3 regions of the Micromonospora sp. CA-259024 genome follow, and region 2 is predicted to be linked to each of the others. Evidence: riboswitches for the same ligand, from Rfam matches in the RefSeq annotation. Region 2 holds a riboswitch; each other region holds the start of a gene.

Region 1 (4,765 bases), on a different contig from region 2:
CCGGACGGGCTGCTGGTGGTCGCACCGGATGCCGAGCTGGCGTTCCTGCACCCGCTGCCGGTGGAGCGGCTGTGGGGCGTCGGTCCGGTCACCGCCGCGAAACTGCGGGAACGCCGGATCCGTACCGTCGGGGAGGTGGCCCGGCTCGGCGAGGCGGCGCTGGTGTCGCTGCTCGGGTCGGGCGCCGGCCGGCACCTGCACGCTCTGGCGCACAATCGCGACCCCCGGGCGGTGCAGGTGGGGCGCCGGCGCGGTTCGATGGGCGCGCAGCACGCGCTGAGCCGCACCCCGCATGCCCCGGCGGAGCTGGACGCGATCCTCACCGGCCTGGTCGACCGGGTCAGCCGGCGGATGCGGACGGCCGGGCGTTCCGGGCGCACGGTCGTGCTCCGGCTGCGCTTCGGCGACTACACCCGGGCGACCCGTTCGCACACGGTGGGCAAGGCGACGGCGGACACGACGCCGCTGCTCGGCGCAGCGCGTGCGCTGCTGCGGGCCGCGCTGCCCGAGATCGGTCGCCGCGGCGTCACCCTGATCGGCGTCTCGGTGGGCAACCTCGATGACAACCCGGTGCAGCCGGAGCTGCCGTTCCAGCCGGACCCGGGGTCCGAACTGGACGCCGCGGTGGACGCGGTCCGCGACCGGTTCGGATCGGCGGCGCTCACCCGGGCGGTACTCCTCGGCCGGGAACCGGGCGTGGAGATGCCGCTACTGCCGGATTGACCGATCTGCGTGCGGCGTCCTGCGGCGAAGCTGCGACCGGAGACACATCACAGCAGGTCGGCGGTTTAACCGGCGGCCGACGGGTGACCCTTGGGGGCGTACAGACTGACAAGGGGGGACCCACGATGTCCGACGACACCAGCAACCGACCGAGCCGCAACGCCGAGCGCCCACACGACGTGACCGACCCGCTGCTCTGGCAACTGGCGGTGGATGTGCTGAGCGCCCACGAGCCGGACGACGAGGGTCACTGCCGCAACCTCCAGTGCGCCGGGCAGGCCTGGCCATGCGCGGCCCGCACCAGCGCCGAGCAGTCGCTGCGGCTGGCCCGCAGCACGCCCACGTCGGTCGAGATGACCGTCGAAGGCGTCGGTGACGAGAGCCGCACCGGATGGCCAAGCGAGGCGGTACCGGCTCCACGCTGGGGTCGGAACGCCGGCGCGGTGACGTCGCAGCGGGGGCCGAAGGCGTCCGCCTCGGCGGCGTGACGCGACCTGCGTACCGAACCGCACACGCGCGAACGCTCGGCCGGTGACCCGGCCGAGCGTTCGCGTTCGTCCGTCAGAGGCTGAGCCGCTGACCCGGGAAGATCAGACCCGGGTCGGCGCCGATCAGCTGCCGGTTGCGCTCGTACAGCGCCTGCCAGCCGCCGGTCTGCCGGTGATTGTCGGCGATCTCCGAGAGGGTGTCGCCCGGCTTGACGGTGTACGTCCCGCCGCCCGCCGCCGGCGTGGTGCGCTCGTGGCTGCGCGTAGCCGATTGCTCGCCGCGCGACGACCGCTCCTGCTGCCTGCTGGGCTTCGCTGTCGACGTCGTGGACTCGGTCGACCTGGTGGCGGAGCCGCCCGACGAGCCGCCCTTCTTGCCGCAGGTCGGCCAGGCGCCGATGCCCTGCCCGTCGAGCACCTTCTCGGCGACGGCGATCTGCTCGCCGCGGCTGGCCAGGTCGGCGCGGGCGGCGTACTTCTTGCCGCCGAATCCGGCCCAGGTGCTCTGCGAGAACTGCAACCCGCCGTAGTAGCCGTTACCAGTGTTGATCTTCCAGTTGCCGCCGGACTCGCACTGGGCGATCGCGTCCCAGTTGACCCCGGCCTGCGCCGGGGCGGCCGGGCCGAAGAAGGCGACGGCTCCGGTGACCGCACCGACGGCCAGGGTGCCGACGGCGACGCGGCGGGTGGTGACCCGTCGATGACGGGGCGTGTGAACAGACGTCATGTGAGTTTCCTCCACGCCGGCGAGGTCAGCTGTCGGGTTCGGGCCGAGGAGCCCGGCCGCGCGGTGGCGGCTTCACCCCGAGGTGACGTGCACCGAGGAACGTTGGGTCCCCCGCTCCTGCCCGGGTGACTGGGTTCCGACGACCGGGGGCAGAATTTGGCGTTGCCGGCCGTGGTGTCCGCAGTGGCGAACCCGACCGACGTTAGGCACGGTCGGTGACGTTCGCCCAACCGCTGTGAAGTTCTTCACCGGGGTACGCGGGGCGCCGCACCCAGCGGTTGCGGGCGACCGGAACCTGTGCAGTGAGCACAGTGGACCGGTTTCGATCAGGCGTCGTGACGCAGCCAGGCCACGCTGCGGCGCAGCAACTCGACGTGCCCTGGCGACTCGTACGACCGGACGTCGTGACCAAGTGCGCTGTAGACGATCCGGCTGCTCCCGACGGTGCGCGCCCAGACCAGCGGGTGGGTAACGCCGCCTTCCTCGTGGACGTAGAGGGGCTCGATCTCGGCGCCGTCGACCAACTCCAGGTCGGTGTAGCGCTCGTCGAAGACCTCGATGTCGCCGAGACCGTCGGTGATCGGATGCCCGACACGGGTACGCCGGACGAGGCTGAAACCGATCGGGGGGTGGAACGAATGGTCGTGGTCCCAGGCGGCGCCGATCGTCGCCCGCCAGCTGGGCAGCCCGGGGAACGCGAGGGTGGCGCTGTGCGTGGCGAGCAGACTGCCCCCGCGAGCCAGGAGTGTGTCGAGGGCGCGGCCGAAGTCCTCGTCTTCCCCGATCGGGCCGCGGCGGTCGGCGCTCGCGTTCACCACCAACAGGTGGGCGCGGTCGAGGGCCGCGTCGAGGTGCTCGACGGAGGTCACGATCGCCACCGAAGCCGCGTCACCGATCAGCGCGGCCAGCGCGGTACTGGTCTCTGCCAGGGAGTGCCAGCGGTCGGCGTGCGGGCCGGCCCCACTGAAGATGACGGTGTCGACAGGCATGATCATCTCCCGGTGCCGAGGGCCGGCCGGCGGGCCCCGACCAATCGGGTGGCCCGCCGGCCGCAACGAATACGCCCGCTACAGGGTGCGCGCCAGCCGATCGGCGAGCATGCGGGTGAAGCGGGCCGGGTCGGTCAGCTCACCGCCCTCGGCGAGCACCGCCAGGCCGTACAGCAGCTCGGCCGTCTCGGTCAGGGCGACGGGGTCGCTGCCCTGCTCGTGGGCCTTGCGCAGCCCGGCGACCAGCGGGTGACCGGGGTTGATCTCCAGGATCCGCTTGGTCGGGGGGATCTCGTGCCCCATCGCCCGGTACATCTTCTCCAGGGTCGGGGTGAGGTCGTGCGCGTCGCCGACGACGCAGGCCGGTGACGCGGTGAGCCGGGACGACAGGCGAACCTCCCGGACACTGTCGGTCAGGGTGGTGCCCAGCCAGTCGAGCAGCGCGGCGAACTCCTGTCGCTGCTGCTCACGCTCAGCCTCGGCCTGCTGCTTCTCCTCGTCGGTGTCGAGGTCGATCTCGCCCTTGGCGATCGAACGCAGCGGCTTGCCCTCGTACGTGCCGACCCGCTCGACCCACACCTCGTCGACCTGGTCGGTAAGGAGCAGCACCTCGTGGCCCTTGGCCCGGAACGCCTCCAGGTGCGGAGAGTTCTCGATGGCGGCCCGGGAGTCGCCGGTGGCGTACCAGATGTCGCTCTGGCCGTCCTTCATCCGAGCGACGTAGCCGGCCAGGTCGGTGAGCTCCGCCGCGTCGTGGGTGGAGGCCGCCGATAGGATGTCCAGCAGGCTGTCGCGGTTGTCCGTGTCGTCGATCAGCCCCTCCTTGACCACCGCGCCGAACTCGGTCCAGAAGGTGCGGTAGCGCTCGGGGTGGTTGGCCTTCAGGTCCTTGACCGTGGTGAGGATCTTCTTCACCAGGCGGCGACGGACGATCTGGATCTGCCGGTCCTGCTGGAGGATCTCCCGGGAGATGTTCAGCGACAGGTCGTGCGCGTCGACCACGCCCTTGACGAAGCGCAGGTAGGTGGGGACCAGCGCCTCGCAGTCGTCCATGATGAACACGCGCTTGACGTAGAGCTGGACGCCACGGCGACCCTGCGGGGAGAACAGGTCCAGTGGGGCGTGGCTGGGCAGGAACAGCAGCGCCTCGTACTCGAAGGTGCCCTCGCCCTTCATGTGCACGACCTCGAGCGGGTCGGCCCAGTCGTGGCTGACGTGCTTGTAGAACTCGTTGTACTCGGCGGCGTCGACCTCGTCACGGGGCCGCGCCCAGAGCGCCTTCATCGAGTTGAGGGTCTGCACCTCGCTGGTGGCGGCCTCGCCGTCGGCGCCGGGGCGCTCGACACTCATCCGGATCGGCCAGGCGATGAAGTCGGAGTATCGCTTGACGATCTCCCGGATGGTCCACTCGGCGGTGTAGTCGTGCAGGTTGTCCTCGGTGTCGACCGGCTTGAGGTGCAACGTCACCGTGGTGCCCTGCGGCGCCTCGTCGACCGGCTCGATCGAGTACGTGCCCTCGCCGGTGGACTCCCAGCGGGTGCCGGCGGTCTCCCCGGCCTTGCGGGTCAGCAGGGTGACCTTGTCGGCGACCATGAACGCGGCGTAGAAGCCGACGCCGAACTGACCGATCAGGTCCTGCGAGGCGCGGGCGTCGGAGGACTCGCGCAGCTGGCGCAGCAGCTCGGCGGTGCCCGACTTGGCGATGGTGCCGATCAGCCCGACCACCTCGTCGCGGGTCATCCCGATGCCGTTGTCCCGCACGGTGAGCGTGCGGGCGTCCCGATCGACCTCGAGTGCGACGTGCAGGTCGCTCGTGTCGGCGGCGAGGTCCTTGTCGA
Region 2 (4,765 bases):
TCGGCCTCGGCGGGGTGTCGGAACCGGCCGGCCGGGTTGAGCGTGTATTCGTTGCGCCGTCCGACGCGGGTGCGGTGCAGGTAGCCGCCCGCCTCCAGGTCGGCGACGATCGCCTGCGCGGCCCGTTCGGTCACGCCGACCTCGGCCGCGACGTCGCGCAGCCGGGCCGTGGGGTCGCGGGCGATGGCCAGCAGGACGTGCCCGTGGTTGGTGAGGAACGTCCAGTTCCGCCCGCCACCGGTGTCGCCCGCCGCCGTGCTCGCCATCGTTGGACCCTATCTCCGGATGTCCGCCTGCCTCACGGCAGTCTCGTCCGCCCTGCACTCGGGCCGTCGCCCAGGGTCGACCCGGGGTCAACGTATGAAATCTATATCACGCATACCTTGACGCGTCTTAGGGTGCGTGTGACGGTGGAGGCCGAGCCAGCGCCCGCCGCCGGCCCGGCTGAAGAGCCGGTTGACCAGGTCAGATGCGTGAAGACGAGGTGCGGGGATGAGCCAACCCGGGATGTTCGGCAGGCAGCCGGGTCCGCAGCGGACCACCGACCGGGCGTCCGCGCCCAGCGAGCCGACCCGGGCGTACGCCGAGCTGGTCGCCGGCAACCAACGTTTCGTCAGTGGCGCCCCACGGCACCCCAATCAGGACGCGGAGCACCGAGCCGCCGTGGCCGACGGGCAGCACCCGTTCGCGGTGATCGTCGGCTGCTCCGACTCCCGCCTGGCCGCGGAGATCATCTTCGACCGGGGGTTGGGTGACCTGTTCGTCGTCCGTACGGCCGGACACACCGCCGGCCCGGAGGTGCTCGGCAGCGTGGAGTACGCGGTGACCGTGCTCGGCACCCCGCTGGTGGTGGTGCTCGGCCACGACTCGTGCGGCGCGGTGCAGGCGGCCCGGGAGGCCGTGGCGACCGGCACCGCACCCGGTGGCCACCTGCGGTCGGTGGTCGACGCCGTGCTGCCCAGCCTGCGCCGGGCCGAGGCCGAGGGCGTGGACGACATCGGCGGCATCGTCGACATCCACATCGCGCAGACCGTCGAGACGCTGCTGGGGCAGTCGCCCGTGCTGGCCGACGAGGTGGCGCAGGGGCGCTGCGCGGTGGTGGGTGTGTCGTATCAGCTCGCCGCCGGAGTGGTGCGCCCGGTGGCCGCCGTGCCGGCCGGCTTCGCGACGCTCGACGTGCCGGCCGCGCCCGCCGCCTGACGCGTCGAGGGCCGCCCCGCGCGACGCGGAACGGCCCTCGACGGGGGATCGTGCGGGTCAGAGCAGCGACATGTGGACGTGGTCGGTGTGGTTCGACGGCCCGCTGTACGAACTCCAGCCGGTCGCGGGGAACCAGATCTGCCGGTTCCAGATCACGTAGTAGATGCCGAGTCGGTCGGCGTTACGGATGAGGAACGCGGCGACGTTGTTGCCGTACGTCCGGGTGTCCTCGTTGTGCCACGGGGAGAAGCCGCTCTTCTGCAGCGACCAGTCGCAGGCGCGGCCCTTCGGGTGCTCCCACGGCCCACCGGAGCGGTAGCAGCCGACGAACCGGTTGAAACCGGCCCGCTTGACCTCCTTGTACGCGTGCAGCGTGCGAGGCGTGACGCAACCGGACGTGGTGGGGTCGTTCTCGCTGCACGACTGAGGCTTCCAGTCACCGTCGGCGGTGCGACCCGGGCCGATCCGGGCGACGGGCGATGTGGCGTCCACCAGGCCACCGGTGAAGCCCTTCCCGCCGACCAGGGACAGCGCCTTGTCCGCCTCGCTCTTCCGCTTCGCCATCAGGGCGGTCTGCTTCTGCTGCTCACGGACCTCCGTGTCGAGGGCCAGCTTGGCCTGCTCGGCGCGAGCCTTCACCGCGTTGACCTCAGAGAGCTTCTTCTCGTTGACCATGTTCATCTCGTCGAGCGCCGCGGCGCGCTGGACGAACGAGTCGGGAGCGTCGCTCTCCAGCAGCATCGCGATCGCACCGATCCGGCCGGTCCGGTACGACTGGGCGGCGATCTGCCCGACCTGTGGCGCCAGCGCGTCCAGGTCAGCCTTGGCCCGGTCGACCTCCGCTGCCAGCTCCAGCTGCCGCTTCTTGGATTTGTCCAGCTTGGACTTGGCGGCGGAGTAGTCGCGGTTGGCCTGCTCGATGACGTCGTTGAGCAGCTTGGGCTCGCCGTCCTCCTCGTGCCCCGACGGTGTGGGGGTCGTCGGGGCGGCGTGGGCCGGGAGGGGTCCGGCGAGCACGGTCAGTGCGGCGATCACGGCCACCACGGGTGTCAACCAGCGGCGTAGGGGTGCCGTCACAATGTTCCCTTCCGTCGACCGCCGACCGGGTTAGCTGACGGGTTCGGGGCGGAAGTGGCCCCTACCGCTGACGCGGATTCACCCCACGTACCTGGGTCCCCGGCTCGCCGGTTGGCGATTGGGCGGCGGCACCGCAGGCGCCGCTTCGCGCCTTCATCGGTAACCGGCAGCGAGGTTACCCGAGAGTCGACCGAGTGAGCTACGCCTGGATGCCGACCAAAAGTGTCATTTCGCCATAGCGTTGAGTGACCAGTGACGTGGTTCTCAGGGTGGATGCCCGATCTGGTCACGCTGAGGAGTGTCACCATGTCGTATCCGTGCTCCTGTTCGACTGCGGCCACCGGTCGGTGGCCGTGGATGGGGGTGGGGTCCGCGTCTGATCCGGCTCGTCGGGGCGACCCGTTCGCGGTGAGATGAGTGCGGCCAACGCCTCCGACCGGTCCGGTTCCGGTCGCGGGGCGGGAGCGCCGGCGGACGGTGTGGCATCGGTGCGCCCGGCGGCGGTCACCACCGCGGCCAGCCCGGTGGTCAGCGGCACGGCGGCGATCAGACCGAGCGTGGCGACCGCGCTGCGGACGATTTCCTGCGCGAGGAACTCGCTGGTGAGGATCTGCCCGATCGGCCGCGAGTCGGCGGTGAGCAGGAGCAGCAGGGGTAGCGACGCCCCCGCGTACGCCAGCACGATGGTGTTGACAGTGGAGGCGATGTGCGCGCGGCCGACCCGCGTGGCCGCACGGTACAGCTGCAGCCGGGTCAGCCCCGGGTTCGCGTTCGCCAGCTCGGTGACGGTGGCCGCCTGGGTGACCGTCACGTCGTCGAGCACCCCGAGCGAGCCGATGATGATCCCCGCGAGCAGCAGGCCGTGCAGGTCCACGTCACCCTGGAACATCGACAGCGTCGTCGCGTCCTCGCTGCCGAAGCCGGTGAGGTGGGTCGCGGCCGTGGCGATGGTGGCGAGCACGCCGGTCAGTACCAGGCTGCCCAGGGTGCCGAGCACCGCGACCGAGGTCTGCGCGGTGACCCCGTGCGTCAGGTAGAGCACCACGAACATGATCAGGGCGGCGCCGACCACCGCCACCAGCAGGGGTGACCTGCCGGCGCCGATGCCTGGCAGCACGAAGGTGAGCAGGATGGCGAAGCTGGCGGCCAGCCCGGCGAGCGCGGCCAGGCCTCGCCACCGGCCGAACGCGATGATCGCGGCGGCGAAGACCACCGCCAGCCACACCATCGGGGTGCCGCGCTGGTGCTCGGCGATGTTCCAGTTGCTGATGGTGGGATCGGTCGGGTCGGTCAGCTCGACCAGGATGACCTCGTCGCCGACCTCGACCCGGGGTGCGCCGGGCCCGTCGGGAACCGGTGTCTGCACCTGCTGGCCGGCGGCCGGCCCCTCGTCCACCCGGACGTCGACGGTGCCGCACGGCCCGGCACCGACCTCCGGCGTGCCCTCGGGGCTCGCCGGGACCGGCGGGCACGGCTCGGTCACCACCCGGGTCACCGTGCCGGGGTAGCGCGGCACGTCCGCTCCGCCGTCGGTCTGCGGTGACCCGCCGCGCGGCCAGAGCAGCACGGCGGCGAGCACGGTGGCGATGAAGAGGGGCACCACCGTCACGACGAGGATCCGTCGTACCCGGGGCGGGGCGGACGGAGCGGGGTGGGTGTGGTCGGAACCCAAGGCGAGACTCCCAACGATCCGGTGCGGGATACGTGTCAGTGGTCGGGTCGGTTCACCGTGGCCGTGGAAACCCGACCAGAGGCGCGGCGGATCGCTGGCTGACGACCGCTCGATCACGGACGGTCAGCGCCCGGCCCGGTCGGCCGGAGGCGGCGCCACGTCGCGGTGGCGACGTGGCCCGGCTGTGCAGCGGCATGCGGAGGGCCATCGTGGGAGATGCTAGCCAGGCCGACCCGCGGATGCAGGTCGTGACGGAGTGTCGGGTGGTCGAACCGCTCGCGGGGCGGCCCCCGACCCGTCATGTTGGAGTCATGCCCACTCCGTCGGACCGCCAGCAGCACGACGCCCCCGCGATGCGGCACGCCGGGCACGGCAAGCACGGCGGGCACGACAAGCACGCCGGGCACGATCCGGCCATGTTCCGTCGTCGCTTCTGGGTCTGCCTGGCGCTCACCATCCCGGTGGTCCTGACCAGTCACCTGGTGTGGGATCAGTTGGGCCTGCGCGAGGACGTCCCCGGCCGGTCCTGGGTGGGCCCGCTGCTCGGCTCGATCGTGTTCTGGTGGGGCGGTTGGCCGTTCCTGGTCGGCGCGGTCCGGGAGGTGCGGGACCGGGCGCCCGGCATGATGCTGCTGGTCGCGATGGCGATCACCGTCGCCTACACCGCGTCACTGGCCACCAGCGTGGGCGCCTTCGATCTGGATTTCTGGTGGGAGTTGGCCGCGCTGGTCACCATCATGCTGCTCGGGCACTGGCAGGAGATGAAGGCCATCGGGCAGGCCCGGGGCGCTCTCGCGGCGCTGGCCGCACTGCTAC
Region 3 (4,765 bases), on a different contig from region 2:
GCTTCACCCAGCTCACCCACATTCAGCTGCACCACGGCGACAGCGACAAGGCGCCGAGCGCCAACCCGGTGTCGGGGATCTTCGACCGGATCTTCGTGGCCGGGCCGGCGGCGATCGACCGGTACGCCCGCGCCGGGGTGCAGATCCCGGCGGACAAGTTCGTGGTGGTGGGCCGCCCGCAGGTCGAGTCGATCGAGGTACGCCCGGAGCCGGCGCGGGGGTTGGCGCACCCGACGGTGCTCTACACCCCGACCTGGACCGGGCACCACGCCGACGCCGACTACTGCTCGCTGCCGGTGGCCGAGGGGCTGCTGCGTCGGCTGCTGGAGCGTGGCGCGACCGTGATCCTTCGAGCCCATCCCTACACCGCGCAGAACCCGGCGTCGGCACGCCAGTTGGGCCGCCTGACCGAGCTGCTCGCCGCCGATCGGGCCCGCACCGGGCGCCAGCACGTGGTCGGCGCCGCCGCCCGGGAACTGAGCCTGACCGAATGCGTCAACCGGTCGGACGCGCTGGTCTCCGACGTGTCCGGGGTCATCTCGGACTACCTCTACTCCGGCAAGCCGTACGCGCTCACCGACATGGGCGACGAGGGCGACCGGTTCGTACAGCGCTTCCCGTTGGCCGGGTCGGGCTACGTGCTGCGCCGGGACATGTCCAATGTGGATGCGGTGCTGACCGCACTGCTGGACACCGACCCGTTGGCCGAGGCCCGCTGGGCCACCCGCCGCCGCTACCTGGGTGACTTCCCGGCCGAGTCGTACGCCGAGGCGTTCCTGACCGCCGCCCGCCGGGAGCTGGCGCCGGTGCAGGAACCGGCCGCGCCCGCACCGGTGTAGCCGATCAGCGGTACGGGTCCAGCAGCGCCAACACGGCTGCCGGGTCCTCCACGTGGGCGTTGTGCCCGAGGCCGGGCAGGGTGGTGACCGGTACGCCGTACTCCTTGAGTTGCTCGTCGGTGACCATCGGATCGTGCTCCCCGCGCGCCAGCACCACCGGCACGTCGGTCGCCGCCAGCAGCGCGGCCAGGTCGGGCTCACCGACGGCGAACGCGGTCGGGTCCATGGCGAGGCGCCAACGGCCGTCGACCTGACGCAACCCGGCGTCCACCACCGGGTGGTCTGGCGGCACCAGACCGGCCAGCCCGGAGACCCGCAGGTAGCGGCGAGCCGCCTCGGTGCGGCTGGCGAACCAGCTCACCGGGCGCGCGGCCAGCTCGGCGGCGCGGGTCAGCTCCACGGGTGACCAGACCGCCTTGATGCCCAGCCCGACCACCGCGTCCACCGGCATCCCGGCGGCGCGGGCGGCCAGCGCCAGGCCGACGACCCCGCCCAGCGAGTGCCCGAGCACGACGAGCCGGTCGTCGCCGGACAGGCCATGGGCGATCCGGCCGGCGAGCCCGTCGAAGGAGTACGACGGCAGCGGTGCCGCCCAGCCGTGACCGGCGAGGTCCGGTGCCAGCCACCGCCCGGGCCAGTGCTGCTCCAGCAACGGCGCCCACGGCAGCCAGACGTCCCCGGTCGCCCCCATTCCGTGCAGCAGCAGCAGGACCGGCCCACGACCGGATTGACCACCCGATTCATCCACCACCGGCGCAGTCTCCCATGGTTCACGACCCGGTACGAGAGCCGTCGTCGGCGCCACTCGCGGGGACGCCGACTGCGCAAGATCCACTGTGGAGTCCCGCGCCGGGACGGAGGGTGCAAACGCCGCAGGCGCCGGCCCCTCGTGGGGGACGGCGCCTGCGACGGCTACGCCCGGGTCAGGCGGAGTAGCCCCGAGTGGCGATCCAGTTCGCGAGGTCGATCGTGGTGATCCAGTACGACGCGTCGGCCGGGTTCGCCGAGTCGGCGATCCGCACGGTACGGCCGTTGTCCTTGTAACCCACCACGGCGATGTAGTGCCCGCCGCCGTAGGAGTGCCAGCCGCCATCGGTGTCGGTGGCGTCGCCGACAACGTTGGCCACCACGCCACGACCGTCGGTGATGGCCTTGACCACGTCGGCCTGGAGCCGGTCCATCTGGGCCGGGCTGGGCGCGCCGGCGAACATCCGGGTCTGGTACGGGGAGCCCTTCACCTCGGCGTTGAGCACCCGGGTGGTGTCCTCGGCGGAGTTGGTGCCCATCTCGGTGGTGCCCAGCTCGACGGCGAGTTCGTTCTGGGTGCGGTCGATGCCGGTGGCGCTGAGCGCGTTACGGGTGGCCGCCGGGCCGCAGTTGTAGTACGTGTTCTGCGCCTCGTAGTCGTAGTCGAGCACCTTCGTCGCGGGTGGCTTCGGCGGCGTCGGCTTCCGGGTCAGGTCCGGGTTGGTGCTGGCCTTGGCGGCGGGCGACGCGGCGCTGGTCGCCGGGGCGGCGGTGGTCGCCGCGGCGCTGGCCGAGGGGGACGCGTCGCGCGCCTCGCCGCGGGAAGCGATGGTGTCGCTGCGCATCTGGGCGACCGTGGTCGCGGCGCGCTGGCTGGCCGGTGCGTCGTCGGCACCGGTGAGCAGGGCGCCGGTGGTGGTGGCGATGGCGAGGGCCGCGGCGGAGGCGGCGACGATCTGGTACGGGCGCTCGGTGGCGAGGCGACGGAGCTGACGCTGCAGGGTGTGCTTCACGGGGTCCTCCACGGGTCGGGGGGAGAGCGGCACACCGGGGCCGGACCGGTATCCGGGCAGGCGCCAGCGCGCGGACCGTGGTCCGCGGATGGTGAACCGCTCAGGGGAACGCCCGGCGCGGCCGGGCGGGAAAGGCGATGACCCGGGGGGTCAGCTCACCGTCACTGGACGGGTGAGCGGGGACACCGCTGCGCCGTGGAGGCGAGGGAACAACCGAGGGGTGGAAAGGTGCTGCACGAGGAGGGAACTCCTTCCGACACCGCCTACCGGGTTAGCTGACGGATTCGGGCGGGAAGATCGCCCTACCGCGGGCCGTGGCTCGCGGATTCACCCCGGACTTACTGATGGGTCCCCGGTTCGTTGATCACGATTGAGCGGGTCAGCGCGGCGTCGCCTTCTGCGATCGGTAACCGCACCGGACGGGACGACACTACTGGCCTGTCCGCACCCTGCCAAGCCAGGTTCACCTGCGTAAACCTCAATCGGCACGACAATTTCTGCGCGTTTTGCCGATGATGTGACTCGATGGGACAACCGGTTACGGCGACGCCTGTGGGCGACAACCGGACAGGCCGCCGAGAATGCGGCCACAATTGCGGGAAGAATTGAGCCGATCGTGCCCGACGCCCGATTCGGCGATGGCGTGACCGGGCTCACATCACGGATCGGGGTTCAACCCGCGCGAGCCGGGCGCCAGCGTGCCGCGAGAGCGGGTCGGAACGCCCCGGTCGCCACCCGGCGGGCAGGTGTCAGGTCCGGCCGCAGCCGGGCCGCAGCCGCGTACGCCTCCTCCGCGAGGGTTCGCGCCGCCTCGGCAGCCAGTTCCGCGTCCCGCCAGGCGGCCCGTTCCCGGGTGGCGGCAGCCTGGTAGTCGGCCAGTCTCGCGTCCCGGATCACCCGGCTGAGCACCACCTCCTGCTCGACCGGGTGCCGCCGAGGATCCCAGCCGTGCCGGTGCCCGAACACGTCGCCGAGCTGCGCCATGCTCAGGTCGCCCCGCCAGTACGCCGCCGACGCCGCGCGGCGCAGGTAACGCTCCCGGGTGGCGTACTCGGCGGGGGTGCGAGGGGTCTTCGGGGCCGGCAGCGCCCCGGCACCCGCGAAGCGACGGGCGGCGGTGTCCGCCTCGTCGTACCCGGCCCAGGCCCGCTCCATCTGCTCCTGAGCGGCCAGCCAGGCAGCCCGTCGCCGCCGTGCGGTCCTGGCCGCGCCGGCCGCGGCGACGGCCACCTCCTCGGCGTACCGGCGCAGGTCGACGGCCTCGGCCGCGGCCAACTCACGGGCGGTGGGCGCGGTCGGGAGCGGGTCGTCCGTGGGCCGGTCCCGCTCGGGGCGGGCGACCAGCACGGCGAGTACGCCCAGTGTCAGCAGGAACAGGGCCGACCAGATGGCGGCGGCCTGTGGCACCTCGGTCACGAACTGGTAGAAGACGACGGTCTCCATGGTCGGCACCTCGGGGAGAGAACACTGCGATGGGAGCCCCACCGGTGATCCGGCCACGGTGGGCCACGGATCGGCGGGGTGCGGAACTGGTGAATCGACACGGCGCGGCGGCGGGACGCTCGTCCCGGTGACTCAGCGCCCGGGTGGGGCCCGCGGCGACCGGCTGCTCGGACCGTGGTCGAGGGGCAGCCGGTCGGACCCGGCCGCCCGCACGCCGGCCGTGGCGATGGCGGCGGCACCGCCGGGCAGTGCCGGCAGCGAGTCGACCGACCACGCCGGGGAGCACTTCTCGGCGGCCCGCTCAGGGACCACCTGAGCCGATTGTGGGGCGTGCTCCGGAGAGGTGGGCCGGCAGGAGGCCGGGAGCGACCCGGGGGCGAACGGCGTCGGCACCGCGCCCGGCGTCGGCACCGCGCCCGGCGTCGGCACCGCGCCCGGCGTCGGCACCGCGCTCGGCCCAGCGGTCAGCGATGGCGCGGCGGCCGAGGCCGGGCCCGCGCCAAGCGCCAGGGCCGCGACGACGGCGAGGCTGGTCAGCACCCGCGTCGCCCAGCGCGCCACCCACCACAGCGGACAGGTGAGCGCGACCGGAAGCACGTCCCCACGCTACCGTCGTGCCGACCTGGGCGCATCGACCACGGGCGTGTCGGCTCACGCCGCGCCGCCCGCCGACCAGGGTGGACGGTGTCAGCGCGAGTCGGCGTACGGTGATCGGCTGCTGGC

Evidence for each region. Region 2 has a riboswitch for cyclic di-AMP ahead of ACQEUX_RS30270 (coiled-coil domain-containing protein). Riboswitches for the same ligand answer to the same signal wherever they lie in the genome.
Region 1: it holds a riboswitch for cyclic di-AMP, as region 2 does, so the genes downstream of both, ACQEUX_RS09790 (transglycosylase family protein) here and ACQEUX_RS30270 (coiled-coil domain-containing protein) in region 2, are expected to answer to the same signal.
Region 3: it holds a riboswitch for cyclic di-AMP, as region 2 does, so the genes downstream of both, ACQEUX_RS15025 (C39 family peptidase) here and ACQEUX_RS30270 (coiled-coil domain-containing protein) in region 2, are expected to answer to the same signal.

Annotation. Positions count from the first base shown of each region.
Region 1 covers NZ_JBNJND010000001.1:2,236,201-2,240,965, forward strand. The annotation lists gene dinB (DNA polymerase IV) at 1-723, shown strand, start outside; gene ACQEUX_RS09785 (hypothetical protein) at 849-1,211, shown strand; gene ACQEUX_RS09790 (transglycosylase family protein) at 1,285-1,938, opposite strand; cyclic di-AMP (ydaO/yuaA leader) riboswitch at 1,938-2,090, opposite strand; gene ACQEUX_RS09795 (ThuA domain-containing protein) at 2,265-2,927, opposite strand; gene htpG (molecular chaperone HtpG) at 3,006-4,765, opposite strand, start outside.
Region 2 covers NZ_JBNJND010000002.1:2,309,456-2,314,220, forward strand. The annotation lists gene ACQEUX_RS30260 (helix-turn-helix transcriptional regulator) at 1-266, opposite strand, end outside; gene ACQEUX_RS30265 (carbonic anhydrase) at 493-1,200, shown strand; gene ACQEUX_RS30270 (coiled-coil domain-containing protein) at 1,258-2,277, opposite strand; cyclic di-AMP (ydaO/yuaA leader) riboswitch at 2,282-2,412, opposite strand; gene ACQEUX_RS30275 (YibE/F family protein) at 2,579-3,949, opposite strand; gene ACQEUX_RS30280 (heavy metal translocating P-type ATPase) at 4,303-4,765, shown strand, end outside.
Region 3 covers NZ_JBNJND010000001.1:3,443,930-3,448,694, forward strand. The annotation lists gene ACQEUX_RS15015 (CDP-glycerol glycerophosphotransferase family protein) at 1-839, shown strand, start outside; gene ACQEUX_RS15020 (alpha/beta fold hydrolase) at 844-1,590, opposite strand; gene ACQEUX_RS15025 (C39 family peptidase) at 1,763-2,611, opposite strand; cyclic di-AMP (ydaO/yuaA leader) riboswitch at 2,845-2,986, opposite strand; gene ACQEUX_RS15030 (hypothetical protein) at 3,272-4,042, opposite strand; gene ACQEUX_RS15035 (hypothetical protein) at 4,175-4,639, opposite strand; gene ACQEUX_RS15040 (acyltransferase family protein) at 4,730-4,765, opposite strand, start outside.